Regions from separate parts of the Anaeromicrobium sediminis genome, predicted to be linked through region 2. Evidence: a T-box and tRNA genes for the amino acid it is inferred to sense, from the RefSeq annotation. Region 2 holds a T-box; the other regions hold tRNA genes.
The links. A T-box is a leader RNA that pairs with one kind of tRNA and senses whether it is charged. The one in region 2 lies ahead of proS (proline--tRNA ligase), so its partner is inferred to be a tRNA-Pro.

Region 1 (10,261 bases), on a different contig from region 2:
TAAAGGGAAAGTGGAAGTTCGTGGAGATGACGAAATAAGAATTTTAGCAGAAAATTTTAATATTATGGTGGAAAAATTAAATAATACAATAAATGAAACTAGGGATAAGAATATTAAATTAAAGTCCACTTTAAGTAGTATGAAGGCAGGTATATTTGCTGTTGATAAAGAATTAAATGTAATACTTGTAAATCATGCAGCAAAGGAATTTCTCGGTATAAAAGAGGAAAATGTGTATAAAAGACATATGGATGAAGTAGTACAGAATGAAGAATTAAAAGTCCTATTAAAAGATTTATTAATGGTGGGAGAGAGTACAGAAAAGAAGGTGGAAGTAAAATTATTAGAAAAAAGAATTTTAAAGATTTATACAAATCCAATAAAATTGGATTTAGACCCTAATAGGGTATTGGGAGTCATGGCCCTTGTTGAAGATATAACTGAAATCACAAGATTAGAAAATATGAGAAGTCAATTTGTGGCCAATGTTACTCATGAATTAAAGACTCCTCTCACATCTATAAGTGGATTTATAGAAACATTAAAATCTGGTGCTATTGATAATAAAAGTGTGAGAAGTAGATTTTTAGATATTATAGAAATAGAAACGGAGAGATTAAATAGACTTATAGACGATATACTTACCTTATCTGAGATAGAAAATAGAAGTTCAAATACTAGAAAAGAAGAAATAAATGTAAAATCCAGTATAGAAGAAGTGTTTTTCATAATGAAAAGAATAGGAGAAGAAAAGAATATAGAATGTGATCTTGAAATATCATCTTCCCTATCTAGTATATACGGAAACAGAGATTGGTTTAAACAAATGCTAATAAATTTAATAGGTAATGGAATAAAGTATACTAATGAAAATGGAAAAATATATATAAAAGTTTATGAAAAATATAATAAAATCATAATATCTGTTAAGGATACGGGAATAGGAATACCAAAAGAGGACATTCCAAGACTTTTTGAAAGGTTTTACAGGGTGGATAAGGCTAGAAGTAGGAAAGTTGGTGGAACGGGCTTAGGCTTAGCTATAGTAAAGCATATAATCCTATCCTTTAAAGGAAGTATTTCTATAAATAGTACCTTAGGTGAAGGTTCGGAGTTTGTTATTAAATTACCTATAAAAAAGATGCATAAGTAAACTTATGCATCTTTTTTTAATTAAAAATTTTAAAATGCAAATACTAAATAGAAGACATAAGATATTTAGTTAGGAGATGATTATGTGCATGACTTCATTGTATCTATGTTGCCTTCGTTTATGATGGGAATTTTGGCTAGAATATATATGATAAGAATAGATCAAAGGCAATATCCTAGTTACCCTCAAGGATTAATATCTCATTTTACTTTAGGAATTATAGCGGCTTTTTTAGGAGCTGTGGCATTACCTGCATTAGTAGAAAAGGAGTTTGGAGCTGTAACATTCTTAGCAGTAGCGGCTCAACAATTTAGGGATGTAAGGAGTATGGAGAGAGAAAGTTTGGATAATATAGAGCCTACTGAATTAGTTCAAAGGGGCACAGCATATATAGAGGATATTGCAAAGGCTTTTGAAGCTAGAAACTATATGGTTATACTAACATCTTTGTCAACTAGCTTGACCATATATTGTGTGAAAATTATTTATTCAAATATATATGTAGAGTTTATTGTGGGCATATGTGTAGGAACAATAGTCATGCTATTTTTAAAATTCCTGTTAATGAGACAATCCATAAGACAAATAGGAGAAGTGAGAAGTGCTAAAATGGTATTTGATGGGCCCATATTATTAGTAGACGATGTAGTTATAACTAATGTGGGATTAGATGCTACAAAGGATTTTTATTTAAAGTATGGATTGGCTGCAGAGATAATTCCTAGAGACGAAGATGCCATTGAAACTTTGGCTAATGTGGGACAAAGCCAAACTATACTTCATAATATATATGTGCAACTTGGTATAAAAAGGGATTCGGACGATGTTGAATACGCTCCTTTTGCTAAAAGAAATTTAGAAACGGGAAGTATGATAATCATATGTATACCATTAATTAAAGATGAGAAACTTCTTTTAGAGAGTATACAAGGAACGCCTATTTTAGAGACTGCTAAAAGAAAAACCTTATATAGAAATAGTTTTAAAAAAATGTCTTAGGAGGGATTGAAATTGGATATAGGTATAAAAGATTCAATAGTGGCTATAGTTACTACAGATAGAAATTCCATTTCTAATTATTGTTCTGTTCCTATATTTTATGCAGATACTAAGGAACAAAAGGAAAGTCTAGCTGTGAACTTATCTAAAATTACCATGTCAGCAATTCATGATTTAGAAAATGGTTGTTTTGTGTTAATAAGGCATTAAATACTTGACTAACATAAGATTTCCAATTATAGTGTATATATGTTTTTTTTATGATATAATTTTTAAGGTAAATTTATTTGATAAAGGGTGTACTCAATAATGGAAGTAAATGTAGAAAAATTTAAAAATATAATATTAGATGTGGAAAAGGGCAGTATTGGAGAAGAATTAGGTATAGAGCCAGGAGATATATTGCTTAAAGTCAATAATGTAGAAATAAGAGATATAATTGAATATATGTTCTTAATTTCTGACGAATACATAGAGATGGAAATTCAAAAAAGAAATGGTGAAATTGAAGTCCATAGTATAGAAAAGGATTATGATGAGGAAATGGGGATAACATTTGAAAATCCCATCATAGATAAGGCTAAGAGTTGTAAAAATAAATGTATTTTTTGTTTTATAGATCAGCTACCACCTAATATGAGAAAGACATTGTACTTTAAGGATGATGATTCTAGATTGTCTTTTTTACAGGGAAACTTCATAACCCTTACTAATATGGGTGATGAAGACATAGAAAAGATAATAAAATATAGAATTAGTCCTATAAATGTGTCAATCCATACGACAAATCCAGATATAAGGATGGAAATGTTAAATAATAAAACAGCTTGTAATGTATATGAGAGATTACAAAAATTAGCAGAAGCTCAGATTACTATAAATGGACAGATTGTTCTGTGTCCTAATGTGAATGATAAAGAAAACTTAGATAAAACTATTAAGGATTTATATAATCTTTATCCAAGTGTACAAAGTATTGCTATTGTTCCTGTAGGTATTACTAAATATAGAAAAAATCTTTATCCTCTAGAAATATTTAATAAAGAAAGTGCAAAGGAAACTATTGAACAAATTAAAAGGTGGCAAGATAAATTTTTAAAAGAAAAAGGTATTAGATTTGTTCATTTGTCAGATGAATTTTACATTATAGGAAATGAGGAGTTTCCACCGTATGATGATTATGAAGGTTTTCCCCAAATAGAAAACGGGGTAGGACTTATGGTTAAATTAAAGGATGAATTTGAAAAATATTTAGATTCTTTAGATGGGGATACTAATCATAAGACAATAAGTATTGCAACAGGTAAATCTGCCAAAAAATTTATAGATGATTTGGCTAGTAAAGTAAATAAAAAATATCCTAATATTCATATAAATGTATATGAAATAAAGAATAATTTCTTCGGAGAAACTATAACGGTGTCAGGCCTTATAACTGCCACTGATATAGTCGAACAGCTAAAAGGTAAAATATTAGGAGAGAGTCTTTTAATAACTGAGAGTATGCTAAGGACTGATACGGATGTATTCTTAGATGATTTAACAATAAGTGATGTGGAAAAATTATTAAAGGTAAAAGTTAAAGTAACAAAAAATAATGGAAAAGACTTTATAGAAAATATAATAAATTAAAGTTTGTGGAGGTGCAGAAGGTGGCAAAACCAGTTGTGGCAATTGTTGGAAGACCAAATGTAGGAAAATCTACTTTCTTCAATAGAATAGCAGGAAAGAGAATATCCATAGTAGAAGATACTCCTGGAGTAACTAGAGATAGAATATATGCAGATGCTGAATGGTTAAATCATAAATTCACTTTAATAGATACGGGTGGAATGGAACCTGACTCTAAGGATATAATATTATCACAAATGAGAAATCAGGTTTATATGGCTCTAGATACGGCAGATGTAATCTTGTTTATAGTAGATGGAAGAACGGGATTAGTAGCACAAGATGAAGAAGTAGCTAATATTTTACGAAGAACGGGTAAACCTGTTATATTGGTGGTGAATAAAGTTGATAATAGAGACTTACCAGATTCTTTTTATGATTTTTACCAATTAGGAATGGGAGAGCCCTTTGCAATTTCGTCTACCAATGCCCTAGGATTAGGAGATTTATTAGATGAAGCAGTAGCTAACTTCCCAAAGGATAAGGATTTAGACTATGATGATGATCAAATAAAGGTAGCAGTTATAGGAAAACCTAATGCTGGAAAATCTTCTATAATAAACAAAATATTAGGAGAAGAGAGAGTAATAGTTAGTGATATAGCAGGAACCACTAGAGATGCTATAGATACGCCATTTACCCATGGTGATGACGAATATGTATTAATAGATACGGCAGGGATAAGAAGAAAGAGTAAAGTAAATGAGAACATAGAAAAATATAGTGTTATAAGGGCCCTGAGTGCCATTGAAAGGGCTGATGTATGCTTAACTATGATAGATGCTACTGAAGGGGTAACAGAGCAGGACAAAAAGGTTGCAGGGTATGCCCATGAAGAAGGAAAAGGTAGCATTATAGTAGTAAACAAGTGGGATCTAGTGGAAAAAGACACTCACACTATGTCTGAATTTACTAAAATGATTAGAAGTGAGTTAGCTTTTATGAGTTATGCACCAATAATATTTGTATCAGCTCTTACGGGACAAAGAATAAATAAATTATTAGAACTAATTAAGTTTGTATCTAATCAACATAGTATGAGGATACCTACAGGAAGATTAAATGATGTAATAAATGAGGCAATACTATTGAATCAACCTCCTTCTGACAAGGGAAAGAGATTAAGAATTTATTATGCAACTCAAGCTTCTGTTAGACCACCTAAGATAGTAATATTTATAAATGACAAGGAACTTGCTCATTTTTCATATTCAAGGTATTTGGAAAACAAAATCAGAGAAACCTTTGGATTCGAAGGAACACCTATTAGTATCTTATATAGGGAAAGAGATAGCAAATACTAGGGGGAGTATTTATGAAAAAGATAAATGTTGGTGTAATTGGAGCTGGGAGCTGGGGAACTGCACTAGCCATATCTCTAGCTAAAAAGGGTCATAGAGTAAATCTATGGGCAAGAGAGGAAACTCTATTTAATAAAATTAAAAAAAGTAGAGAAAACATAAAGTACTTGCCTGGAGTGTTATTACCAGAAAATATTAAATTATATAATAATATAGATGATACTGTAAAGGATATGGATCTAATATTAGTAGCAGTACCATCTCAGGCCGTTAGAAATGTATTGGAATTATGTAAAAAGAATATTAAAGAAGAAGCTGTAATAGTGAATGTGGCAAAGGGATTAGAAAAGAACACCTTACTTAGAATATCTCAAGTGGTAGAGGAAATTCTTCCTAAGAATGAATATTGTGTTTTATCAGGGCCATCCCATGCAGAAGAAGTATCTAGAGACATGCCAACTACATTGGTTGCTGCTGCCTATTCTAAAGAATGTGCTGAATTTGTACAAGATGTATTTATTACTCCAAAACTAAGAGTATATACTAACCCAGATGTGGTAGGTGTAGAACTAGGAGGAGCTCTTAAGAATGTAATTGCCTTAGGAGCAGGTATATCAGATGGTCTTGGATATGGAGATAATGCAAAAGCGGCACTGATGACTAGGGGAATAAGAGAAATTTCAAGATTAGGTCAAGTTATGGGAGCTAGCACAAACACTTTTGCAGGCCTTACTGGAATTGGAGATTTAATTGTAACTTGTACCAGTATGCATAGTAGGAATAGAAGATGTGGTATAAAGCTAGGCGAAGGGATGAAAGTGGATGAGGCTGTGGATTCTATAGGTATGGTAGTAGAAGGTATAACCACTACTAATGTGGCTTACAATTTATCTAAAAAGTATAATGTGGATATGCCTATAACAACAGAAATATATAGAATATTAAATGAAGAAAGAGATGTAAAAGAAGCTGTAGTAGATTTAATGATGAGAAGTAAGACCCATGAAATTGAAGAAGTTGCAAATGATGTTCAGTGGAAAGATAGCTAGTTAATAGCTATCTTTTTTTATGTGAAAAAAATTCTTAAAACCCACTCTTAAAAGTAATAATAAATTTTTTTAGACATATATATATACTGTTAGTATGTCTAATTTATATAGGGAACAATTATAATGGGAGGGGGAAAATAATGGAAAACTTTGATATATATAGAGACATTGCAGAAAGAACGCAAGGAGATATATATATAGGTGTGGTAGGTCCTGTAAGAACTGGAAAATCTACCTTTATAAAAAGATTTATGGACCTAATGGTTATACCTAATATTGAAAATGCCCATATGAGAGAGCGTGCCAAGGATGAGCTTCCTCAAAGTGGTGCAGGAAGAACTATAATGACTACTGAACCAAAATTCGTTCCTAATGAAGCTGTACAACTTAGCATAGATGAAAATGCTAATGTTAAAGTTAGATTAGTTGATTGTGTTGGGTATTTAGTAGATGGTGCTATTGGTTATGAAGAAGAGGGAAAACCTAGAATGGTAAAAACTCCATGGTATGATAAGGAGATTCCTTTTGCAGAGGCAGCAGAAATAGGAACTAAAAAAGTTATAACAGACCATTCAACTATAGGTTTAGTAATATTAACTGATGGAACTGTTACTGATATTGATAGAAATAAATATATACAGGCAGAAAATCGAGTAATGGAAGAATTAAAATCATTAAATAAACCATTTGTCATTGTACTTAACTCTTTAAATCCACATGGTGAAATGGCACTAGAACTGAAGGAGCAGTTAGAGGAAAAATACAAAGTTCCAGTAGTAGTTGCAGACTGTGCTAAGATGGACATGGCACATATTAATGAGATTCTTAAAAACGTACTATTTGAGTTTCCTATTAGAGAGATTAATATATCACTTCCAGGATGGATGGATGGGTTAGATTCAGATCATTGGGTTAAAAAAGATATTATGAAGCTAGTGAGAGATTGGAGTAATGATGTTAGAAACATTAATGATATTAAGAATAACATGGATGGATTTAAAGATGTAGATATAATATCAGAAGCCCTACTTAATAATATACAATTAGGTAAAGGGGTTACAAATATAGATATGAAGGCAAAAGAGGGAATGTTCTATTCTGTTTTAGAAGAAATAACAGGACATAAAATAGATGGAGATCATGAACTTTTAGGATTAATAACAGAATTTTCTAGAGCTAAAAGGGAATTTGATAGGGTAGAGACGGCTCTTAATGATGTACGTGAAACTGGTTATGGACTAGTACCTCCAAGCTTAAAGGAGTTAGAACTAGAAGAACCTGAAATATTCAAACATGGAAATAGATTTGGAGTTAAATTAAGAGCAAATGCACCATCACTTCATATTATTAGAGCTGATATTGCCACAGAAGTATCACCTATTGTAGGAACAGAGAAACAAAGTGAAGAATTAGTTAAGTATTTACTAGATGAATTTGAATCTGATCCTACTAAAATTTGGGAAACTAATATGTTTGGAAAATCATTACATGATATGGTAAAAGAACAATTACAACATAAACTATATACCATGCCTGATGATGCTAGAAGTAAAATGCAAAAGACTCTACAAAAAATTATTAATGATGGTAATAATGGATTGATATGTATAATTCTTTAAAGATTGTAAAATAATAAATTTAATGTTATTATAGTTATATATTTCTGGGTGTAGCGCAGCTTGGTAGCGCGCTAGAATGGGGTTCTAGAGGCCCTGGGTTCAAATCCCAGCACTCAGACCATGAAAAAGGCTACTTGTTTTTTAAGTAGCCTCATTTTTTTACTTTATAGGAGATTATATAAACTCCTATAAAGTAAAAAAATGAAAGGGGTGTGGGGGAAGAATTCCCCTGCCTCTTTAAAGGAGGGTATTCAGATTGCGTTAGCAGACGCCTACGGGAACCATAGGGTTCCATAACGAATCATACGAAGTATGGTTTTTTTGTAGTTTATGAAGGAAAATCGTGCTCCTGTGCAGAAGTAATACTAGTGTGAGAGGAGGAATGAAACATTTCTAGGAAGCGTAAAAAAAATAATAAATTAAAATACTTTATATTTGCAATAATTATTTGTTATATTATTTTAAAAATATGGCCTTTGGTGTTTTATTCAAATGATACTGTTGTGGCTCAATATGGAAATCTACAAGTTATTGATCAGGTGGATGGATATATTCTAAGGGATGAAAAGATACTTAAGGCAAATTATGAGGGTGAAATCAAATATTTTGCGGAAGATGGACAAAAGGTTGAAAATGGGTATAAAGTATTAGAAATTCAAAAGGATAAAGTTGAAGATGAGACTCGCAAAAAGTTAGAAATTATAAATCAAAGAATAAATAACTTAGAAAATAAAAAATTTTTTAAGACTGATATAGATAAATTAAATAAGGAAATAAATAATATAATAGAGGAGATACAAGAGAGTTCTAAAAATAATAATGTGGAAAAAATAGTAGACTTAAAAAAAGAACTTAAAATAAAATTAGATAAGAAGAACATAATAGCAGGAGATAAAAGTTTTTATAATAAAAATATTGATATGTTGAAAAAGGAACAAGAAGAGTTGAAGATTAAAATAGACAATGATATTCAAGTAATGAAAAGTCCCGTATCTGGATTGATAAGCTATTATATTGATGGTTTAGAAGATATATTTACTCTTAATAATATGGCAACAATAGATTTAGAAAAGGTAAAAGAGGCTAACTATGATGTAACAAATTTAAGAGAATCGAAAAATGCGATAATTAACCAGCCACTATATAAAGTTGTAAATAATACCACCTGGTATCTAGTTGCTGAAGTAGATAATAATAAAATTGACAAATATAAAGAAGGAAGAAGAATAAAGATAAAAATTTCTGATAGTCAAGTGGAAGGGAAGATATATAGAATTATAAAAAATGAGGACAAGTTCATTGTCATATTTAAAATAAATCAATATATGGAGAATTTCCATAAAATTAGACAGACTAAAGCTGAAATATCTGTAATTGATTATGAGGGATTAAAAATACCAAAGGACTCCTTAATAAAAAAGGATGGTCTTGTAGGTGTATATGTATTAGATGTAAATAGATATGCAGTATTTAAAGAGATAAGCATAGTAGGTTATGATGACGAGTTTGTAATAATAAAGAGTAATTTCTTTTATAAAAAAGTGAATGAAGAAATAAAGACAATAAAAACTGTAAAATTATATGATGAAGTTGTGAGAAATGGAGATAGAATAAGAGAAGGGCAAATTATATACTAATTATTTGAAGGAGGATACGCATGAGTATAAAAGAAAATATAGACCATGTTAGAAGCGAAATTGATGAAATTTGTAAGAAGGTAGATAGAGATTCGAATGAAGTGACTTTGATTGCAGTAACAAAAACTATTGACACGGCCAGAATTGGACAAGCTTTAAATGAAAATATTAAGGATGTTGGAGAAAACAAAGTTCAAGAAATTATGAATAAGTATGAAGAGATTAAAGATGCTAAAATACATATGATAGGTCACCTACAGACAAACAAAGTTAAATATATAATTGATAAGGTCTCATTAATTCATTCTCTAGACAGGGTGAGTTTGGCAAAAGAAATTAATAAGAGGGCTAAACAACATAATATAATCATGGATACATTAGTACAGGTTAATGTGGCTAATGAGGAAACAAAATTTGGGTTAAAGGTAGAAGCGGTTGAAAGTTTTTTAGAAGAAATAAAACATATGGAAAATATAAGGGTAGTAGGACTTATGACTATAGCCCCATATGAAGAAGATTCAGAAAATGTAAGAATATATTTTAAGGGATTAAAAAAGATATTTGAAGAACTTAAAGGAAAAGATTATTCAAATGTGAATATGAAATATTTGTCTATGGGAATGACAAATGATTATAAAGTAGCAATAGAAGAAGGTGCTAACTTTATAAGGATAGGAACTGGAATTTTTGGACTAAGAAATTATGATAAATAAGGAGGACGAAAATGGGTGGTAAGTTTGTAGATAAGGTGAAATACTTCATGGGATTAGATGATTATGATGAGGATGAGGAAATTATGGATACACCTGTAGAAGTGGAAGAAGAGGTAAAA
Region 2 (10,261 bases):
GACTAAAAATAATCCCGTATTAATTGGAGAACCAGGAGTAGGAAAAACTGCCATAGCAGAGGGATTAGCCCAGAGGATTGTAAATAAGGACGTGCCAGAAGGTCTAAGGAATAAATCTATATTTGCCCTAGATATGGGTGCTTTAATTGCAGGGGCCAAGTTTAGGGGAGAATTTGAAGAAAGATTAAAAGCCGTATTAAACGAAATACAAAAGTCTGAAGGAAGGATAATTCTATTTATAGATGAAATCCACAACATTGTGGGAGCCGGAAAGACAGAAGGTGCCATGGATGCGGGTAATTTACTAAAACCTATGCTTGCTCGTGGAGAATTACATTGTATAGGGGCTACTACCCTAGACGAATATAGAAAATATATTGAAAAGGATGCTGCGCTAGAAAGACGTTTCCAAAAGGTAATGGTAAATCCTCCTAATGTGGAAGATACTATTTCCATACTAAGGGGTATTAAGGAGAAGTTTGAGATTCATCATGGTGTAAGAATTACTGATAATGCCATAATAGGGGCAGCAACCTTATCAGATAGATATATAACAGATAGATTCCTACCAGATAAGGCCATTGATTTAATGGATGAGGCAGCTGCCATGATAAGAACTGAAATAGACAGTATGCCTGCAGAATTAGATGAGATAAGTAGAAGAATAATGCAATTGGAAATTGAGAAGGAAGCCTTAAAAAGGGAAAATGATAAGTTATCCCAAAAGAGATTAGAAACATTAAAAGAGGAATTGGCAAATTTAAATGACAGGGCTAATTCTATGAAAGTCCAGTGGGAACTAGAAAAAAGTAGTATTGAAAATATAAACAAAATTAAGCAAGAAATAGATGAAACAAAATATGAAATAGAAAGGGCAGAAAGAAATTATGACTTAAATACTTTGGCCATGTTAAAGCATGGAAGACTTCCTGAATTAATGAAAAAACTAGAGGAAGAAAAGACAAGACAGGAAAATAAAGAAAAGAACCTACTGAGAGAAGAAGTTACAGAGGAACAAATAGCAGAAGTAGTTTCAAAATGGACGGGAATTCCCATTTCAAAGCTAGTAGAAAGTGAGAAGCAAAAACTACTGAAACTAGAAAGTATTCTCCATAAGAGAGTAATTGGTCAAGATGAGGCTGTAGAGGCTGTAAGTGACGCTGTAATAAGGGCTAGAGCTGGCCTTAAGGATTTAAATAAGCCCATAGGATCTTTCATATTCTTAGGACCTACTGGAGTGGGGAAAACTGAGCTTGCTAAAACCCTATGCCAAGCCTTATTTGATAGTGACAACAATATGATTAGAATAGATATGTCTGAGTATATGGAAAAACATGCTGTATCAAGGCTTGTAGGTGCACCTCCAGGATATGTGGGATATGAAGAAGGTGGCCAGTTAACAGAAGCTGTTAGGAGAAAACCCTATTCTGTAATTCTCTTTGATGAAATAGAAAAGGCCCATCCAGATGTATTTAATATATTGTTACAATTATTGGATGATGGAAGACTTACTGATTCTCAAGGTAGAACAGTAGACTTTAAAAATACAGTTATAATAATGACTTCTAATATAGGAAGTAATTTCATATTAGAAGGAATAGAAAATGGAGAAATAAGTGACTCTGCCAAAGAACAAATGGATATGGCAATGAAGAGAGATTTCCGTCCAGAGTTTTTAAATCGTGTAGATGAAATAGTAACATTCAAACCCCTAAGCTTAGAAGAAGTAATTAAGATAATAGAGCTGAGTCTTGAAGATATTCAAAGGAGATTAGATGATAGAAATATTAAATTAGCTCTAACGGATGAAGGAAAGAAGCATATAGGTGAAAATGCTTACTCACCTATATATGGTGCAAGACCTGTTAAACGATATTTACAAAAATATGTGGAAACAGAATTAGGCAAGAAAATTATTAAGGGTGACATAAAGGAAGAAGATGAAGTTATAATTCATGCTAAAGATAATAACCTAATTATAAAAGCCAAAGAGTAAAATCTTTGGCTTTTATAATTTATTCTTTAGGCACATAAAAATATTGTGCAAACCACAAAACTATAATAAAGCCAAAAATATTGAGCACGTAAGAGTTTAGTCCATTCCACTTATGATGGTGGAAATAGTTAAGGTGAATCATTAGGAATTCTATAATAAGGAAAATTAGTGAGGCTAATAGTATATATGGGGATTGCCATCTTTTTCGTAAGGGTAAAAAATATACAAGAAATACACCTCCTGCAAAACCACTAAGTAAATAAAGGGTAGGTAATCCTCCCAATATTGGGTTTGGAAAACTATATGAAAATGCTCCAAGTCTAATTAGGGTACTATCTATTAAATAGAGTATAACCATTGAAATTAATCCAATAGGTAATAAATATTTAAATTTATTTAAAGGAATTAAAAATAATACAATAGCATAAGCTATAGCGCAAAAAACAAACCATCCCAAGAATAGCCCTCCCATATAAGTATTTAGTTATACAGTATTATTCCAATAAAATAGGTTAAATATTAATGGATTTCCTTTAATATCCGTATAGCATTTACAAAAATAGCAAAAAATTAAGTAGGAAGTGAAAAAGTATAGACTGCACAGAAAGGATGGATTATAATATGTTATATTTAGACATGTTAAAGGACGATCCCTATCTATTAGATAATAAATATACTGTAGTTAAAAAAACTATTAAATTAAGAGCCTTTAAGACAAATGAAGAAATTAAGATACTTACTATTGAAGGGAATTTGATGGTGCCTAAAGGGCATTATGTTGTGGTAGGCATATTTGGAGAACTTTATCCTTCAGCTCCTGAGCATTTTGAAAGAAAGCATGATTTAGTAGATGATAAGGTTTCTGATATAGATAGTGTAATAGGAACTTATAAATATGAACATGAAAAGGATGCTGATTGTGTAGACTTTTCTAAGGAAGACATATTAAACTGGAATGTATATAGGGTTAAATACATGGAATTAATAGGAGTAGAGGCCCAAGAAGACGTTCTTATAGATTGCTATATGGGCAAGCAATATGGTAAGAAAGGCGACTTTATAATAATTAATAATAAAGATTATTTTTATATTTGCAATAGGCATGTATTTGATCATACATATGATATTCTTAAAAGAGTAGAAAAATTAAACTAAAAATAAGTACATGTAAAATTTTCAGTTCATGAACATATAAAAGCTCCTGGATCATCAGGAGTTTTTATATTTGAAATTTAAATAGTATTTCTCCATATTTTAAAATAAAATCCAAATAAAGGATTAGTCACAAAAAAGAGGGAAATTCCAAAAAATGTAGAATTTTTAAATCTAAGGACAGAAAAAGCTATTTTAAGGGGAGACAAGGAATCTATGGAGAAGAAAACCTTAAAAAAATCGATGAAAATATTAATTGGAATTTTATTTGGATTAATTTTAGTAACAAATTTTATATGTATTAAAAGTAATTTAGAAGTGGATAGCCATGACTTCATAATAGAAGGGACATTTTTTATTGTTAGTGTAATTTGTTTTCTTATTTCTTTAGAATCTAAAATAACATATTTAAGTATAGGATGGGCCCTTTTTGCCATTTCAACATTAAATGATGCCCTTGATGAACTTAAATTTATTTCATTTCCAGAATGGCAAGATATTATATTTGAGGAAATTTTCCTAGGATTAGGAATAATATTTATTGCATATGGGTTTTCAAAGGCCATTGAAGAAAAGACAAAACTTTTAGAAAAGTTAAAATATGTTGCCTTTCATGACTGCTTAACAGATCTACCAAATAGGAGATTTGTGAAAGAACATTTAACATTAGTTGTTGAAGAAGCCCTTAGAAAAAACAGTAAAATGGGAATATTATTTATTGATTTAGATAAATTCAAATTAATAAATGACACACTAGGCCACTATTGGGGCGATGATCTTTTAAAGAGTGTTGCTGGTACGCTAAAAGAAATTATTAAAAAAGAGGATACCATTGGCCGATTAGGTGGAGATGAGTTTATAATAATTGTGCAGAATATTGAGGAAATAGAATCTATTGCTAAAGATATTATAAATATTTTTAAAGGTCCATTTATAGTAAGAGAAAGGGAAATACATGTTACTTGTAGTATTGGGATTTCAATACTTTCTCATGATGCAGGTGATGGAGAAGTATTATTCAAAAATGCAGACATTGCAATGTATAAAGCAAAAGAAATGGGACGAAATAATTATAAAATATATAATAGTACAATGGATGAAGAAATAAGGAAAAAGATTAAAATTGAAGGAGAGATTAGGAAGGCACTGAAGGATAGAGAGTTTTTTCTTCACTACCAACCTAAGGTTAACGTTAGAACGGGAAAAATTACGGGATTAGAGGCATTGGTAAGATGGAATCACCCTAAACTTGGACTAATTTATCCAAATTATTTCATACCAATAGCTGAAGAAACGGGTCTTATTAAAGAAATAGATGAGCATGTATTAGAATTGGCTTGTTTACAAATTAGAAAGTGGATAGATATGGATTTAGAGCCAATAAGTATTGCTGTAAATATTTCTGCCGAATCATTTAATGAAAGTAAGTTTATGGATAAATTAGAGTTCATATTAATGAATACAGCCATTGATCCATCATTTATAAACATAGAAATTACTGAAACTGCAGCTATGGAAAATATAGAATATGCCCATAATATTATGGAAGAATTAAAGAAAAAGAAAATATCCTTGTCCATGGACGACTTTGGTAAAGGATATTCATCCTTAAGTTATTTGAAAATATTCCCAATAGATGTATTAAAGATTGACAAATTGTTTGTCGATGGTATAGGTGTAGATAAAAGGGATGAATCTTTAATTAAAGCAGTTGTAACAATGGCAAAAGAATTGGGGATAAAAATTGTATCTGAAGGAGTTGAAACTGTAGAACAGTTAGAATTTTTAAATAAAATTGGCTGCCATGAATATCAAGGCTATTTATTTAGTAAGCCAGTTACTATTGAAGAAATTGAACATATGATGTGTGAATCAGGTGACTTTAGGATTAAAAGTAAATCAGTTTAAATAATTATGGAGTTTAGGTCATGAAATTATAAAATAATAAAGTGGCCTAAACCCTATGCAGAGCTACTATTAATAATAAGTAATATGAAATGTAAAAAAATATAAAAAATATATTGACTATTTTGAAACATAGTGTTAAGATAGTTAACAATAAATTGAAAATTCGTAAAAGTAATGCGGAAGAGAAAAATACGATAACTTTAATTACAGAGAGCTAATGAGAGCTGAGAGTTAGCATTAAAGGCGTATATAATAATCACTTCCAAACTGCCAAACTGAAATGAAAAGAGTAAGTGAGGCCGGAATTCTATTTGTGTAGGAGTGCCACCGTTATATGGCTAGGGTTAATTTTGACCTGATGAGGTAAGTTATGTGAATAACTTATGAAATAGGGTGGTATCATGAGAAGTCTCTCATCCCTAAGATACAAGTGTATTGTGTCTTGGGGATGAGAGATTTTTTTAAAATTTCTTAAAATAAGAATGGTTTACTAAAATAGCCATTCTTAAAACAAATAATAAGAATATTCGAAAGATTTTGAAAAGGGGACGATTCGTATGGCAAAAATGTATTATGAAAAAGATGGAAATTTAGAAATGTTTAAGGGGAAAAAGGTTGCTATTATAGGATTTGGAAGTCAAGGTCATGCCCATGCCCTAAACTTAAAAGAAAGTGGAGTAGATGTGGTAGTAGGCCTTTATGAAGGAAGTAAATCATGGAAGGTAGCAGAAGAAGCTGGACTTGAGGTAATGGATACAAAGGATGCTGCTGGAGTTGCTAATGTGGTTATGATTTTAGTTCCAGATGAAAAGCAAAAGGCTTTATATGAAGAAAGCATAAAACCTTACTTAAATGAAGGAGATGCCCTTGCATTTGCCCATGGATTCAATATTCACTTTACTCAAATTGTACCTCCTGCTAATGTGGATGTATTCATGGTTGCACCAAAGGGACCTGGACATTTAGTAAGAAGGGTTTATGAAGAAGGTAAAGGAGTTCCTGCATTATTTGCTGTATATCAAGATTACACAGGAAATGCTCGGGAAGTGGCATTAGCTTATGCTAAAGGTGTAGGAGCAGCAAGAGCAGGAGTACTAGAGACTACTTTTAAAGAGGAAACTGAAACAGATTTATTTGGAGAACAGGCAGTTCTTTGTGGCGGTGCTACGGAACTTGTTAAGGCGGGATTTGATACTTTAGTAGAAGCTGGATACCAACCAGAAATTGCATACTTTGAATGCTTACATGAACTTAAACTTATAGTTGATTTATTATACGAAGGTGGATTTGAAAAAATGCGCTACAGTGTAAGTGATACTGCTGAGTATGGAGATTACATGATTGGAAGAAGAATTGTTACAGAAGAAACTAGAAAAGAAATGAAGAAGGTTTTATCAGAAATCCAAAGGGGTGAATTTGCTAAGAATTGGATTACTGAAAATATGGCTAATAGACCAGTATTCAATGCTGTTAAGAGACAAGAATTAGAACACCCTATTGTAGAAGTAGGAAAAGAGTTAAGAAGTATGATGTCTTGGTTAAAAAAATAGAATTTTACTTATTAAGGACGGTTATTAACTAACCGTCCTTATCTATATAGATAAACCATGTCCAATCTAAATGTATATGAACTTACTTCGGTCATGTGGATAAAAAATATTTTATAAGGTAAGTCACTATCAGACTATATAGTGTAAATCTTATAATTACTATAGAAAGTTCATAATTGTTTACAGTAAAGTGTATACTGATGTTCCACCTTCTAAAAATTTTTCATCCACAATCCCTTGTAAGTAGCTAGACTTTATTGAACTGAAATAAGTTTACACACCTTTAGTTCGGTTATAATTTATCTAAGTACATATATAGAAGAGAATATTAGTAACGAAATTGAACCTATGAAAATATAATGATAATTATACTAGAAAAAGTGTTATAAATATTGACAAATTGGGGAAATTAAAATAATATTAATAGTATCATGAATTTATAAAAATTAAAAAATTATCTATGATGAGGAATAGTAGAAATTAAATCTTTTTACAGAGAGGAAACGATTGGTGTGAAGTTTCTAAAAGAAGGTTTTGAACCAGCCTCGGAGATCTGTGCCGGAATAAGGCCACAGCGGAGAAAACCGTTATCTCATAAAAGTGGATTTAGCCTATTTTCTAGCTAAATCAAACAGGGTGGTACCGCCAGTTGAATCTTGGTCCCTTTTGGGGATGCAGGGTTTTTTTTATATTAAAAAACAAATCATGAATTACATATATAAATGAAAGGAAGGGATATTCATGTCAAAGGATAAAAAGTTTGTAGAAGCCATTACTGATATGGACGTAGATTTTCCAAGATGGTATACGGATGTAGTTAAGAAGGCAGAATTAGTTGATTATTCTAGTGTAAGAGGATGTATGGTTATAAGACCTTATGGTTATGCAATATGGGAGAACATTCAAAGTAACCTAGATAAAATGTTTAAAGAAACAGGTCACGAAAATGTATATATGCCTATGTTTATTCCAGAGAGCTTATTACAAAAGGAAGCTGATCATATAGAAGGATTTGCACCAGAAGTTGCTTGGGTAACTCACGGAGGAAGTGAAGAACTAGGAGAAAGATTATGTGTTAGACCAACATCTGAGACTTTATTTGCTGAGCACTACTCAAAGATCGTAAACTCATATAAGGACCTACCAAAGTTATACAATCAATGGTGTTCTGTTGTAAGATGGGAAAAGACTACTAGACCTTTCTTAAGAACATTAGAGTTCTTATGGCAAGAAGGCCATACTGCCCATAGAACTGCAGAAGATGCTCAAGAAGAGACTCTAAGAATGCTTGACGTTTATGGAAGACTATGTGAAGAATACTTAGCTATTCCTGTTATAAAGGGAAGAAAAACTGAAAAAGAAAAGTTCGCAGGTGCTGAAGCTACTTATACTATCGAAAGTTTAATGCATGATGGAAAGGCACTTCAATGTGGTACTTCTCACTACTTTGGAGATGGATTTGCAAAGGCATTTGATATTCAATTTACTGATAGTGATGGTAAAATGAAGCATGTACACCAAACTTCTTGGGGAGTTACTACAAGATTAATAGGAGCTATCATAATGGTTCATGGAGACAATAGTGGACTTATGTTGCCACCAAAGATTGCACCTAAGCAATTAGTAATCATTCCAGTAGCACAACATAAAGAAGGTGTACTTGAAAAAGCTAATGAACTAAAGGAAAGACTATCTAAGGAATTCAGAGTACAATTAGACGATAGTGATAAGAAACCTGGTTGGAAGTATAGTGAATACGAAATGAAGGGTGTTCCACTAAGAGTTGAAATTGGACCTAAAGATATAGAGAAGAATCAAGCTGTATTAGTTAGAAGAGACACTAGAGAGAAGGTATTCGTATCTTTAGATGAATTAGAAGCTAAGATTACAGAGACACTAGATTCTATTCAAAATGACATGTTAGAGGCAGCAAGAACTAGACAAACAGAAAAAACTAGTGTAGCTACTGACTATGATACATTCAAGGAAACTGTAGCTAATAGGCCAGGATTTATTAAGGCTATGTGGTGTGAAGATAGAGCTTGTGAAGAGAAAATTAAAGAAGATACAGGAGCATCTTCTAGATGTATGCCATTCCACGATCAAGAACCAATTGCAGATACTTGTATATGCTGTGAAAAGCCAGCTAAGAAATTAGTTTACTGGGGAAGAGCATATTAATTTTAAATATGAAATCTCACTTATGTAAAATCATAAGTGAGATTTTTTTTGTAAATAATATAATTTAATGATATTATGAAATTAAGATTATTCTTAAGGGTAAGGGATTAGAATTTAATATATGAACCTAATGAAGAAGTAATATTTCTAGTTGAAATCCTAGTATAAGGGGTGGGTTTCGTGGGAGTGACAAATTTGTTTTTTGACATAAGAAAAATAATGAACAAAAATTTCTTAAAGGTCAATTACAATTGCACTATTAAGAGCGTTTTTGGATTAATGGTAGAGATGGATGTGGAAGAAGCATTTATGATAGATGAGAAAAGTAATTTAATAGGTATAATAACTACTAAAGATGTGGAAAAACTAATAAGAAGAAAAGTAGATTTAAACGAAAGAATATATAAGTACGCAAAGAAGAAGGTATACTCTATTAAAGGAAATCTATCTGTTAAGGATGCTAGAAATTTTATGATGACAAAAGGAATAGGAAGAGTACCAGTGATTGAGAATAATAAAATAACAGGTGTTTTAACTAACAATAACATAAGAGATAATTTTTATCTTGAGCTAGAAAAAATGTTTGAACTTAATAACAAAATAATAGATAACCTACACGAGGCCGTATGTATATGTGATGATGCAGGAACCGTGAAAGTGTGGAATAAAAGTGCTGAAAAGTTATATGGAGTAACAAAGGATGAGATAGTAGGTAGGTACTTAGGCGATATATTCCCTAATGCTCTAATATTCCATGCAATAAAAGAAAAAAAGCCATTAGAGAATAGAATACATTCTCCAAAGGAAGGGAAAACAGTTATATTAAGTGCCATTCCAATTTATAACAATGGTAAATTAATTGCAGTGGCATCTTCTGACAGGGATATAACAGAGGTAACGGCCCTTTCAGAAGAATTGAAAAAGACTAAGGAAAAGATGAAACTGTTACAAAAGGAATATGAAAGGGAGATTGCATCCAATTATAGTTTTTCTACTATTATTGGATCAAATCAAAAGATAATAGAATGTATACAGTTGGCTCAAAAGGTGTCTCAAACTTCTGCAAGTGTATTAATAACAGGGGAAAGTGGAACGGGAAAGGAAGTCTTTGCTAAGGCCATCCATAAGGCTAGTGGAAGAAGTGGACATTTTGTGGCTATCAATTGTAGTGCCATACCTGCTCACTTACTAGAAAGTGAATTGTTTGGATATGATAAGGGTGCCTTTACTGGAGCTGTGAATACGGGGAAGATTGGTAAATTTGAATTTGCAAATAATGGAACCCTATTTTTAGATGAAATAGGTGATATGCCTCTAGAAATGCAAGTGAAGATTCTTAGGGTTTTACAAGACGGTATAGTATATAGACTAGGAAGTTCAAAAGGCATAGTTACCAATACTAGGATAATAGCAGCTACAAATAAGGATCTTAAAAAATTAATATTAGAAGATAAATTTAGAGAAGATCTATATT
Region 3 (10,261 bases), on a different contig from region 2:
AGGAAAGCATGAAAATATCTAATGATATTGAAAAGCTTGTAGATAAAATTGTACAGCATAAATTAGAAGAGGGGAAACATCATTATGATAAGAGCATGGAGAGCTATCATAAAGCATTTAAACTAGTAGTAATCTCTATTATTGTAGCAATAATTATAGGCATACTATTGGCTAAAACAATTTCATTATCTATAGTAAAACCATTACATAATGCTGTTGAATTTGCAAAAGGTGTTTCAGAAGGAGATCTAACAAATAAAATTCAGTCTAAATCAAAGGATGAAATTGGTATATTAATAGGAGCACTAAACAATACTGGAGAAAAATTAAAAAATATAGTATCTCAAATTAAATTTATATCTAGTAGCGTGGAACAGGGGAGTGAGCAGCTAACGTGTGCCCTAGATGAATCTAATAAGGGGACTAATGAAATAGGTCATAAGATCAGTGACATTTCCCATAGTACTCAAGAAGTATTAATATCTGTGGAAAACATTGATACAAATATTAATGAGGTTGCTCATAGTGCCACTGAAATATTAGATTTTACTAATTTGGCAATGGAGGATTCTATTATTTTAAAAAACTCAGCTGAGAAGGGGAGAGAATCTGTAGACATTGTGGCAGTTACAATTTCTGATGTTGAAAAAACAACAAAAGAAGTAAAAGATGCTATAGAGGAACTTAATGATTTATCTAAAAAAATTGGAGAAATCACAGAACTGATAAAAAACATTGCAAGTCAGACAAATATGCTGGCTTTAAATGCAAATATTGAGGCTGCAAAAGCAGGAGAACATGGAAGGGGATTTACTATTGTAGCTGAAGAAGTTAGAAACCTTGCAGAGGAAAGTGCTCAAGCTGCCAAAAGCATAGACAAAATGATTTCGGAAGTACAGAATAAAACTCATAGGGTAGTAAATAATATATTAGTAACAGAAGATAAAGCTTCAAAAGCCACATTAGTAGCAAAAGATACAGCTGGTAATATTAAAATCATTATGGAGAGAATAGAGAATTTAGTTGAAAAAATAGAAGAAATATCTAAGGAATCTTCAAAACAGGCTAATGCAACTGGAATAATGACAAAAACAACAAGAAAAGTAGTGGATATTGCTCAGGAGGTGGCTTTATCTACGGAAAATATGAATGGAAATATGCAGGAACAAGTTGCAATAACAGAAGAAATAGGAGTAACATCAGAACAATTATATGAAATGACAGAAGCCTTAAATAGGATGATTGAATTTTTTAAAGTATAAAACTAAAATCCCATGAAATAAATTTCATGGGATTTTATAATCACTAAGATAATTATAAATATGAAAGAGAGATAAATCATGAGAAATGAAGAAAAGATTCAGGATATATTATTTATAAGTATGACTATTATAACTATTACACTACTTCATTATTTTACTACAGATACAAAATGGGATATACATGATTTTTATAGAAGGTTGTATTATATTCCTATCATTGTTGCTGCTTTTAAATTTAGATTAAAGGGGGGCCTATTGGCTTCAATTTTCATTTCTATACTATATGCTCCCCATTTAATGATATATTTCGGAAAAATTAATATAGAGGTCTTGAATCAAATTTTCGAAATTATGATGTTTATAGTTATAGGTGCAATTACAGGATTTTTAGTTAAATCTGATTTTAATAAGAAAAAAATGTTAGAAGTACAAATTAAAAAATTAACTGATCTTGAAAATTATACTCAAAATATATTAGATAGTATAACAAATATTTTTATAGCTGTAGATAAGGATTTTAAAATACAATCCATTAACAAAGAAGGGAAAAAACTATTTAATCTAAATGAAAGATACTTGGGAAAAGACTTAAGGTCTCTATTTGTAGAGTATGATAAAGTGGAGAGAATATTAATAAATGTATTGAATGATAAGAAAAAAGACTTGAATATGGAAACAGAATGTCACTCTATAGAAGGAAAGCATATTTATGTAAAATTATTTGCATATCCATTACGAAGCATTACAGATAAAGTAGAAGGCGTTGTTATTGTACTTGAAGATATATCTGAAATAAGAAATCTAGAAAGACAAGTGAGGAGAGCTGAAAAGTTATCAGCCTTAGGTGAACTTGCATCTGGCATTGCCCATGAGATACGAAATCCTTTAGGAATAATAAAGACCATATCACAAACCATACATGAGGATACGGAGGATGAAGAGTTAGAAGAAGGTCTTGAGATTATAATTCATGAAGTGGACAGGGCAAATACGGTGATTAAAAGTATGTTGGATTTTGCAAAACCTAATATACATGAGAGAAAGATTCAGAGTATAGATAGGTTACTTGAGAATATCCTTTTGATTACCCAACAATATGCACAAAAGCATAGTGTGAAAATAAATTATAAATCTAGAGATGATGTAAACTTATTTGTGGATGCGGAGGCATTAAAGCAGGCTTTTGTAAATATAATTTTTAATGCTGTACAAGCTATGCCAGATGGTGGGAATATTCATATTGATTTATTAAAAGAAAAGGATTGGTTGAAAATTTCCTTTGAAGACAGTGGAATAGGTATATCTAAAGAAAAAATTGAAAAAATATTTGAACCCTTTTATACAACAAAAGACATTGGAACGGGCCTTGGTTTGTCCATAACCCATAGGATTATAGAAGAACACAAGGGATATATTGCAGTAGATAGTGTAGTAGGTAAAGGAACAAAAATAGATGTATTTCTTCCTATTACTATTGAAGGAGGAGAGAAACATGCATAAGAAGATATTAATTGCAGATGATGAAAAGAACATGATATGGGCAATGAAAAAAGCCTTAAAGAATGAAGAATACAAAATTATTACTGCATCTAATGGAGTAGAGGCAATAGAAAAAGTGAAAACAAATGAACCTGATCTTGTATTATTAGATTTAAGAATGCCTAAAAAGGACGGAATGGAAGCACTGAAAGAGATAAAGGAATTTAATACTAATGTACCTGTAATAATGATTACAGCCCATGGAACAATGGAATCTGCAATAGAGGCAATGAAAATAGGAGCCCTAGACTATATATCAAAACCCTTTGATGTGGAAGAGTTGAAACTACAAATAAGAAAAGCATTAGATATTGGTCATATGAAAGAACAGATAGAATTTCTAACAGAAGAATTAAAGGATAAGACTGGAAAATTAATCATAGGAAATAGTGATAAAATGAAGGAAGTACTAGCAATTGTAAATCGTGTTGCTAAAAGTCCTGCAACGATTTTAATAACTGGTGAAAGTGGAACGGGAAAAGAATTGATTGCAAATGCTATACATTATAATAGTGAGAGAAAAAATAAACCATATATAAAAGTAAATTGTGGAGCAATTCCCGAAAGCTTATTAGAAAGTGAATTGTTTGGACATGAAAAGGGAGCTTTTACAGGGGCCACAAATAGAAAACCAGGAAGGTTTGAAAGGGCAGATGCTGGAACCATATTTCTTGATGAGGTAGGTGAATTAAGCCCTGCTACACAAGTAAAACTTTTAAGGATTCTTCAAGAAAAAGAAATAGAGCGTGTAGGGGGAACTGAATTAATTAAAGTGGATGTTAGAGTTGTTTCTGCAACCAATAGGGATTTGAAGAAAATGGTAGAAGAAGGAGACTTTAGAGAAGACTTGTACTATAGATTAAATGTTATACCTATAGAACTGCCAGCTTTAAGGGAAAGAAAAGAAGATATTCCTCAATTAATAGATTATTTTATACAAAGATATTGTAAAGAAATGAGAAGAGATAAAATAAACATAAGTGATGATGCCTTAGAAATGTTGGTTAATTATAACTGGAAGGGAAATATTAGAGAGCTTGAAAATGTTATTGAAAGACTTGTCATATTATCTCAAGGAAATACAATTTATAGAGATGATTTGCCAAGGGAAATACTATTACAAAATAAAGAGACTTGTGAATTTATATTGCCGAAAGAGGGTATTAATCTAGAAGAGGTAGAGAAAGGGTTAATACAACAGGCATTAGATAAAATGAATTATAATCAGACAAAGGCAGCACAATTATTAGGTATTACAAGGCATACCCTTATATATAGGATGGAAAAATACAATATGAAATAGTTAGTGTTATTATTCACAATCATATTCATAAACCTATTATTTATAACAAAATTTTATTATCTACATAATTCCTACACATTTCTTTACTATAATTACATTAAAAGAAGAAAAGTGAGGGATAAATTTATGATGTTATTATGGATACCAATCATAATTTTTCTAATTATACATTTTTCTAAAGATAACCATAAGTCAATATATGGTTCTGGTAAAAGAAGTCCTTTAGAAATTTTAGATGAAAAGTTTATAAGTGGTGAACTAACAGAAGAAGAATATAAGCGTAAGAAAGATATATTAAGAAGTTAGGAGGTTTATGGATATGTGTGGATTTGGATTTGGTTATGGAGCATGGTGGCCATGGATGATTATACGCATGGGGCTAGGTATAGCAGTGGTTGTAGGCCTTTGTATATGGACTGCTAAAATTATGAGAAATAATAGTTATAACAGAAATGATGCCCTACAAACATTAGATTTAAAGTTTGTAAATGGTGAAATTAGTGAAGATGAATATATTCAAAAGAAAAAAGTCATAAGAGGGAAATAGCTAGAGAATTATTCTCTAGCTATGTTTTTATAATCTATAGGAAATTATAGCTATGTAGAAGAAGCTTATTTATAATAATAATTACTTATGACAAAATATAAATAAGAGGAAGTGTGTTTAAAGAGGTGTTTAATAATGGATAAAAAACGAATATTGGTGGTTGAGGATGAACAAAAAATTTTAGATGTAGTAAAGGCCTATTTAAAAAAGGAAGGGTATGAGGTTCTTGTTGCTACAAATGGAGAAAGGGCTTTAGAAATTTTTGAGGAAGAGATTATACATCTAGTTGTTTTAGATTTAATGTTGCCAAAGACTTCGGGAGAAGAGGTATGCAGTAAAATTAGAACTACTTCAGATATACCTATTATTATGCTTACGGCAAAAAATGAGGAAGATGAAAAAATCCAAGGATTGGCTATTGGAGCAGATGATTATTTGACAAAACCTTTCAGTCCTAGAGAGTTAGTAGGAAGGGTAAGAGCTCTTATGAGAAGGGCATACAGAGAAAATAGTCCCTTAGCAGATTATTTGACTTTTAATGATGGAGATTTGGAAGTTAACATAAAGAGATTTGAGGTAAAGAAAAAGGGCAAATTAGTTAATTTAACTCCTAATGAGTTTAAACTCCTAAATGTGTTTTTATCAAATCCAGGGCAAGTTTTTACAAGAGATCAGCTCCTAAGAAAGGCTTTTGGTCTAGAATATGATGGATTTGATAGGATAATTGATACTCACATAAAAAATATTCGTCATAAAATAGAAGACAATAAAAAGAAACCAACCTATATTCAAACAGTATATGGGGTAGGTTATAAATTTGGAGATAAAAAATGAAAACATCCTTAGGAAAGAGATTTGCCCTTAGTTTTTTACTTACAGTATCTATTTCTATTTTGATTACAAGTATTATTTCTAATTATATGATAGATAAAAAGTTTGACAAATACCTATTAGAGGAGCACGAAAAAAAGATTGATAAGGTGAAAAGTTTAGTAGAAGAATTGTATAATCCTAAGAATCCCTTTAAAAAAATACATGATAGTCAAATTCAAAGGTACGCAGTTTTGGAGGATTTATATATACAGATTAATGATACCTATGGAAATGTGGTCTTTTCATCTGGCCAAAGTCATCTTGTTCATAAAAAAATGATGGGTTCTATGATGAAACATATGATGAATAGACAGTCCAATTCAACATTGACCTCCTATAAGGAAGAGAGTTTTCCCATAATGAAAAATGGAGAGAATATAGGGACAATTATAATTGGCTATTTTGGTACATCAAATCTCAATGAAAGGGACATTGGATTTAAAAATACATTGAATCAATCCTTTTTAATTTCTGTTATAATCACATTCATATTTGGATTTATCATAAGTTTAATCATGTCAAAAGAATTGACAAGACCATTAGGGAAAATTACAAGAATAGCCAATGAAATGAGAAATGGAAACCTAAAAATACGTTCGGAAGTGAATAGCAATGCTAGAGAAATTGATGAGCTTTCAAAATCAATAAATTATTTGGCTCAAACTCTACAGGACCAAGAAAAACTTAGAAAGAGATTAACATCGGATATGGCTCATGAAATTCGAACGCCCCTTACAACATTGCAAACCCATGTGGAAGCTCTTATGGATGGAATATGGGAACCAACACCAGAAAGACTCCAAAGTTGTCATGAGGAAATATTACGCTTAAAAAAGCTAGTAAATCACTTACAAGATCTGGCTCGATTAGAACAAGGTAACTTGAATTTAAATAAAACTCATTTTAGTCTATCCAATACACTTGAAAAAGTAATTGACACTTTTAAACCTCAATACGCAAAGAAGAACTTAAAAATCATTATGAACATATTACCTAAGGTAGAAGTGTTTATGGATGAGGATAAGATAAAACAAATACTATTTAATATACTTTCAAATTCTTATAAATATTCTAATGATGATGGAGTGATAGAAATTGGATTAAAGAAGGATGAAAAGGAAATTATCATATGGATAAAGGATGAAGGAATAGGTATTTCAAATGAGCATTTACCTTATATATTTGAAAGATTTTATAGGGGAGAAGCGTCAAGAAGTAGAGAAACAGGAGGAGCGGGAATTGGACTAACTATTACAAAAACATTAGTTGAAGCCCATGGAGGAAAGATAGAAGTGGAGAGTGAGATTGGAAAAGGTACTACGTTTATAATTAAATTTTAAAATACGAGAAAATTTAAATAAAAAAAACTTAGCATATTATGCTAAGTTTTTTAATGGTCGGGGTGGCAGGATTTGAACCCGCGGCCCCCTGGTCCCAAACCAGATGCGCTACCAAACTGCGCTACACCCCGTCGACAAATATAGTTTACCATTATCTAGGGAAAAAAGCATGTTATAATTTTGACTATTTTTAAGTGGAAAATAAAAAAAACTCTTAAATACTAGTAAATACTCCTTATTTTGGATTATAATAAGAAAATAAGGAATTGTTGAAATGTTCTATAAAATAGGACTAGGTAATAAAAGTTAATAGAATTAATATTTTTTTAATAATTATAGTGTATAGTATTTAATAGGAATTATATGGATAAACTCTAATATGCTTTGGGAATCTAGCTAATAAATGGTAAAATAGATATGGAGGTATGATACATGTATAATTTTTTTTCAACAATAATTAAATATGCATTTATTTTAATAATATATCTATTTATATTTAATATTATGAAAATGATTTATTTAGATATTCAAAATATGACAGGACTAATTGGAAATTGTCCATATTTAAAGCTTATAAATAGGAAGGACACCTTGCCCTTTAAAATAAAGGAAGTATATCCTTTAGATAAAACCATGTCCATAGGAAGAAAAAATGATAACCATATAACCATAAAAGATCCAACCATATCAAACTATCAAGCTAAAATAGTTTTAAATGAGGATTATTTTTTAATAAAAGACGAAAATAGTGCAAATGGAACTTTTATTAATGGAGAAAAAATAATAGATACGGTTATGTTACAAAATGGAGATAGAATAAAAATGGGTCAGGTAGAATTTTTATACGTGGATACCGTTAAAGAGGTGTAATGATGTTTAATGATTTCTTTTTTAAAAAGATGCCTCAAAATCTAATAGTTTTAATAAATTTGCTGGCAATATTTTTGCTTTATATGTATCAGAACGTCTTTGATCCAGGGACCCTTTTGTGGGGAGGCTTGTTTATTGTAACCATATATGTGGCCAATCTTTCTTTATCTAAATTATCTCCAAATGGAGACAATTATATATTTCTAATAGTAAGTATGTTATCTAGTATAGGTGTAATAATGATTTATAGATTAAACCCTAAATATGGTTTAAAGCAAGTGGCTTGGTTTGCCATTGGGATAATTTTTTATTTCATAACTTATGTGGCTGTTAAGAGGATCAAGAATTGGCAAAACTGGACTAAACATTATATTATAATATCAGTTGGCCTATTTATTCTAACTTTAGTTTTAGGAGATAAAATAAAAGGTGCCACTAACTGGATTAAAATAGGACCAATTGGATTGCAACCATCAGAGTTAATTAAGATATTATTTGTATTTTATTTGGCTTCTTACTATTCTAATAAAAAAATGAATTTTTATGTGTTCTTAGGCTCCATATATGTGTTCATACTATTTTTATTTATTCAAAGAGATTTAGGAGCAGCCATGATATTTTACTTTACCTTTTTTATGATTCTATACATTAATGAAGAGGATAGAAAGCAAATATATGTTCAAATTATATTGGCAACCGTAATAGCCATATTAAGTTATATATTTGTATATCATGTAAGAGTAAGGGTAATAGCTTGGTTAGATCCATGGAAATATATAGAAAAAGAAGGTTATCAAATAACTCAATCCTTGTTTGCCATAGCTTCAGGAGGGTTCTTTGGTACGGGATTAGGTCTTGGATATCCTAAACTAATACCTGAAGTACATACGGATTTCATATTTTCAGCCATATGTGAAGAATTGGGTATATTTGGTGGAATTGCAGTAATAATGTTGTTTTTAATATTAATATATAGGGGCTTTAAAATAGCACTTAATCAGCATAATAAATTTTTTAAGATAGTCTCCATTGGAATGACAGTTATATTAGGATTTCAAGCATTTATAATAATAGGTGGAGTTACAAAGTTTATTCCTCTTACGGGAGTTACTCTTCCTTTTGTAAGTTACGGTGGAAGTTCACTAGTTTCTAGCTTTTTACTAGTAGGAATACTTCAAGTAGCTTCTGAGGAAATAGATACATATCAGGAGGAGAAAGATGAACATCATATCTAAGAGAATTATAAAAGTACTATTGCTCTTTTGTATTATGTATCTGGGATTAATACTACATTTAAGTTATATTGAAGCATTTAAAGTGGATGAAATAATTAATAATCCTTATAATAAGAGACTGTGGATTAAAGAGGATAATATTTTAAGAGGAAAAATTTTAGATAGAAATAAAGTAATATTGGCAGATAATTATGAGAATGTAGATAAAACAAGGAAGTATCCCTTTGGAAATATGTATTCTCACATAATAGGGTACTCTTTCAAAGAATATGGAAAGTCAGGTCTTGAAAAATCCTTTAATAAAGTATTATTGGGATTTGATAAATCTCCCATTGAAAAGGTAAGAGATACTATAATTGGGAGAAATAATAAAGGAAATAATTTGATTCTAACTATAGACCATGAAATTCAATCTTATATGGAAAAAAGAATGAAAGGTAAAAAGGGCGCTGTAGTTGCTATGAATCCTAAAACAGGCGAAATCTATGGATTAGTTAGTAAGCCAGACTTTAACCCTAATGAAATAGTGGAAAATTGGAAGGCTATAGCTAACAATGAGAATAGCCCATTACTCAATAGAGCAACGCAAGGTCTTTATACACCAGGGTCTGTATTTAAGCTAGTAACTGGAACTAGTGCCCTTAACTATGACCTTGAACCAAAGTATTTTTGTGAGGGTCAAACTACTATTGATGGATTTATATTAAAAGACTATAAAAATATAGCCCATAAAGAAGTTGACATGAGGAAGGCTTTGACTTATTCTTGTAACGTAGCCTTTGCTCAAATGGGATTAGACTTAGGTTATGATAAAATAAAAAAGACGGCTGAAAAGTATATGTTTAATAAAGATATACATTTTGACATAGCCACTAAGAATTCAGTTTTTCCAATAGATAGACAAATGTCAAAGGTGGATTTAGGATCCCTATCTATCGGCCAAGGAAAACTTTTAGTCACCCCAATAAACATGGCTATGGTAACTTCTGCCATAGGAAATGATGGGGATATAATGAGACCCTATTTAGTAAAAGAGATTACAGATAGTAAAAATAGAATAATAGAACTTACTCAGCCTAAACGATTAGCAAATGCTACTAATGGATATAATGCAAAGGAATTGACCAATATGATGATGGATGTGGTTCAATTTGGAACTGGGAAGAAAGCCAAAATAAGTGGTGTTAAAGTGGCTGGTAAAACAGGGACAGCCCAGACAAATTCCAAGTCCCATGATTGGTTTGTAGGTTTTGCACCAGCAGATAATCCAAAGGTTACAGTTGTAGTAGTTT

Region 1: it has a tRNA-Pro gene. The T-box ahead of proS (proline--tRNA ligase) is inferred to sense a tRNA for this amino acid. The anticodon was not compared.
Region 3: it has a tRNA-Pro gene. The T-box ahead of proS (proline--tRNA ligase) is inferred to sense a tRNA for this amino acid. The anticodon was not compared.

The regions. Positions count from the first base shown of each region.
Region 1 is NZ_NIBG01000011.1:87,041-97,301, forward strand. It holds gene pnpS (two-component system histidine kinase PnpS) at 1-1,153, shown strand, start outside; gene CCE28_RS13190 (YIEGIA family protein) at 1,238-2,152, shown strand; gene CCE28_RS13195 (capping complex subunit for YIEGIA) at 2,165-2,362, shown strand; gene CCE28_RS13200 (DUF512 domain-containing protein) at 2,462-3,784, shown strand; gene der (ribosome biogenesis GTPase Der) at 3,805-5,127, shown strand; gene CCE28_RS13210 (NAD(P)H-dependent glycerol-3-phosphate dehydrogenase) at 5,139-6,173, shown strand; gene spoIVA (stage IV sporulation protein A) at 6,314-7,792, shown strand; tRNA gene CCE28_RS13220 (tRNA-Pro) at 7,837-7,913, shown strand; gene CCE28_RS13225 (HlyD family efflux transporter periplasmic adaptor subunit) at 8,182-9,429, shown strand; gene CCE28_RS13230 (YggS family pyridoxal phosphate-dependent enzyme) at 9,450-10,142, shown strand; gene CCE28_RS13235 (cell division protein SepF) at 10,154-10,261, shown strand, end outside.
Region 2 is NZ_NIBG01000008.1:746-11,006, reverse strand. It holds gene clpB (ATP-dependent chaperone ClpB) at 1-1,996, shown strand, start outside; gene CCE28_RS10300 (hypothetical protein) at 2,618-3,151, shown strand; gene CCE28_RS10295 (putative bifunctional diguanylate cyclase/phosphodiesterase) at 3,365-5,056, shown strand; gene ilvC (ketol-acid reductoisomerase) at 5,614-6,606, shown strand; T-box leader at 7,058-7,274, shown strand; gene proS (proline--tRNA ligase) at 7,348-8,787, shown strand; gene prdR (sigma-54 dependent transcriptional regulator PrdR) at 8,968-10,261, shown strand, end outside.
Region 3 is NZ_NIBG01000013.1:2,209-12,469, reverse strand. It holds gene CCE28_RS14055 (methyl-accepting chemotaxis protein) at 1-1,262, shown strand, start outside; gene CCE28_RS14050 (ATP-binding protein) at 1,341-2,762, shown strand; gene CCE28_RS14045 (sigma-54-dependent transcriptional regulator) at 2,755-4,104, shown strand; gene CCE28_RS14040 (SHOCT domain-containing protein) at 4,231-4,410, shown strand; gene CCE28_RS14035 (SHOCT domain-containing protein) at 4,424-4,651, shown strand; gene CCE28_RS14030 (response regulator transcription factor) at 4,787-5,485, shown strand; gene CCE28_RS14025 (sensor histidine kinase) at 5,482-6,864, shown strand; tRNA gene CCE28_RS14020 (tRNA-Pro) at 6,919-6,995, opposite strand; gene CCE28_RS14015 (FHA domain-containing protein) at 7,297-7,734, shown strand; gene CCE28_RS14010 (FtsW/RodA/SpoVE family cell cycle protein) at 7,737-8,969, shown strand; gene CCE28_RS14005 (peptidoglycan D,D-transpeptidase FtsI family protein) at 8,953-10,261, shown strand, end outside.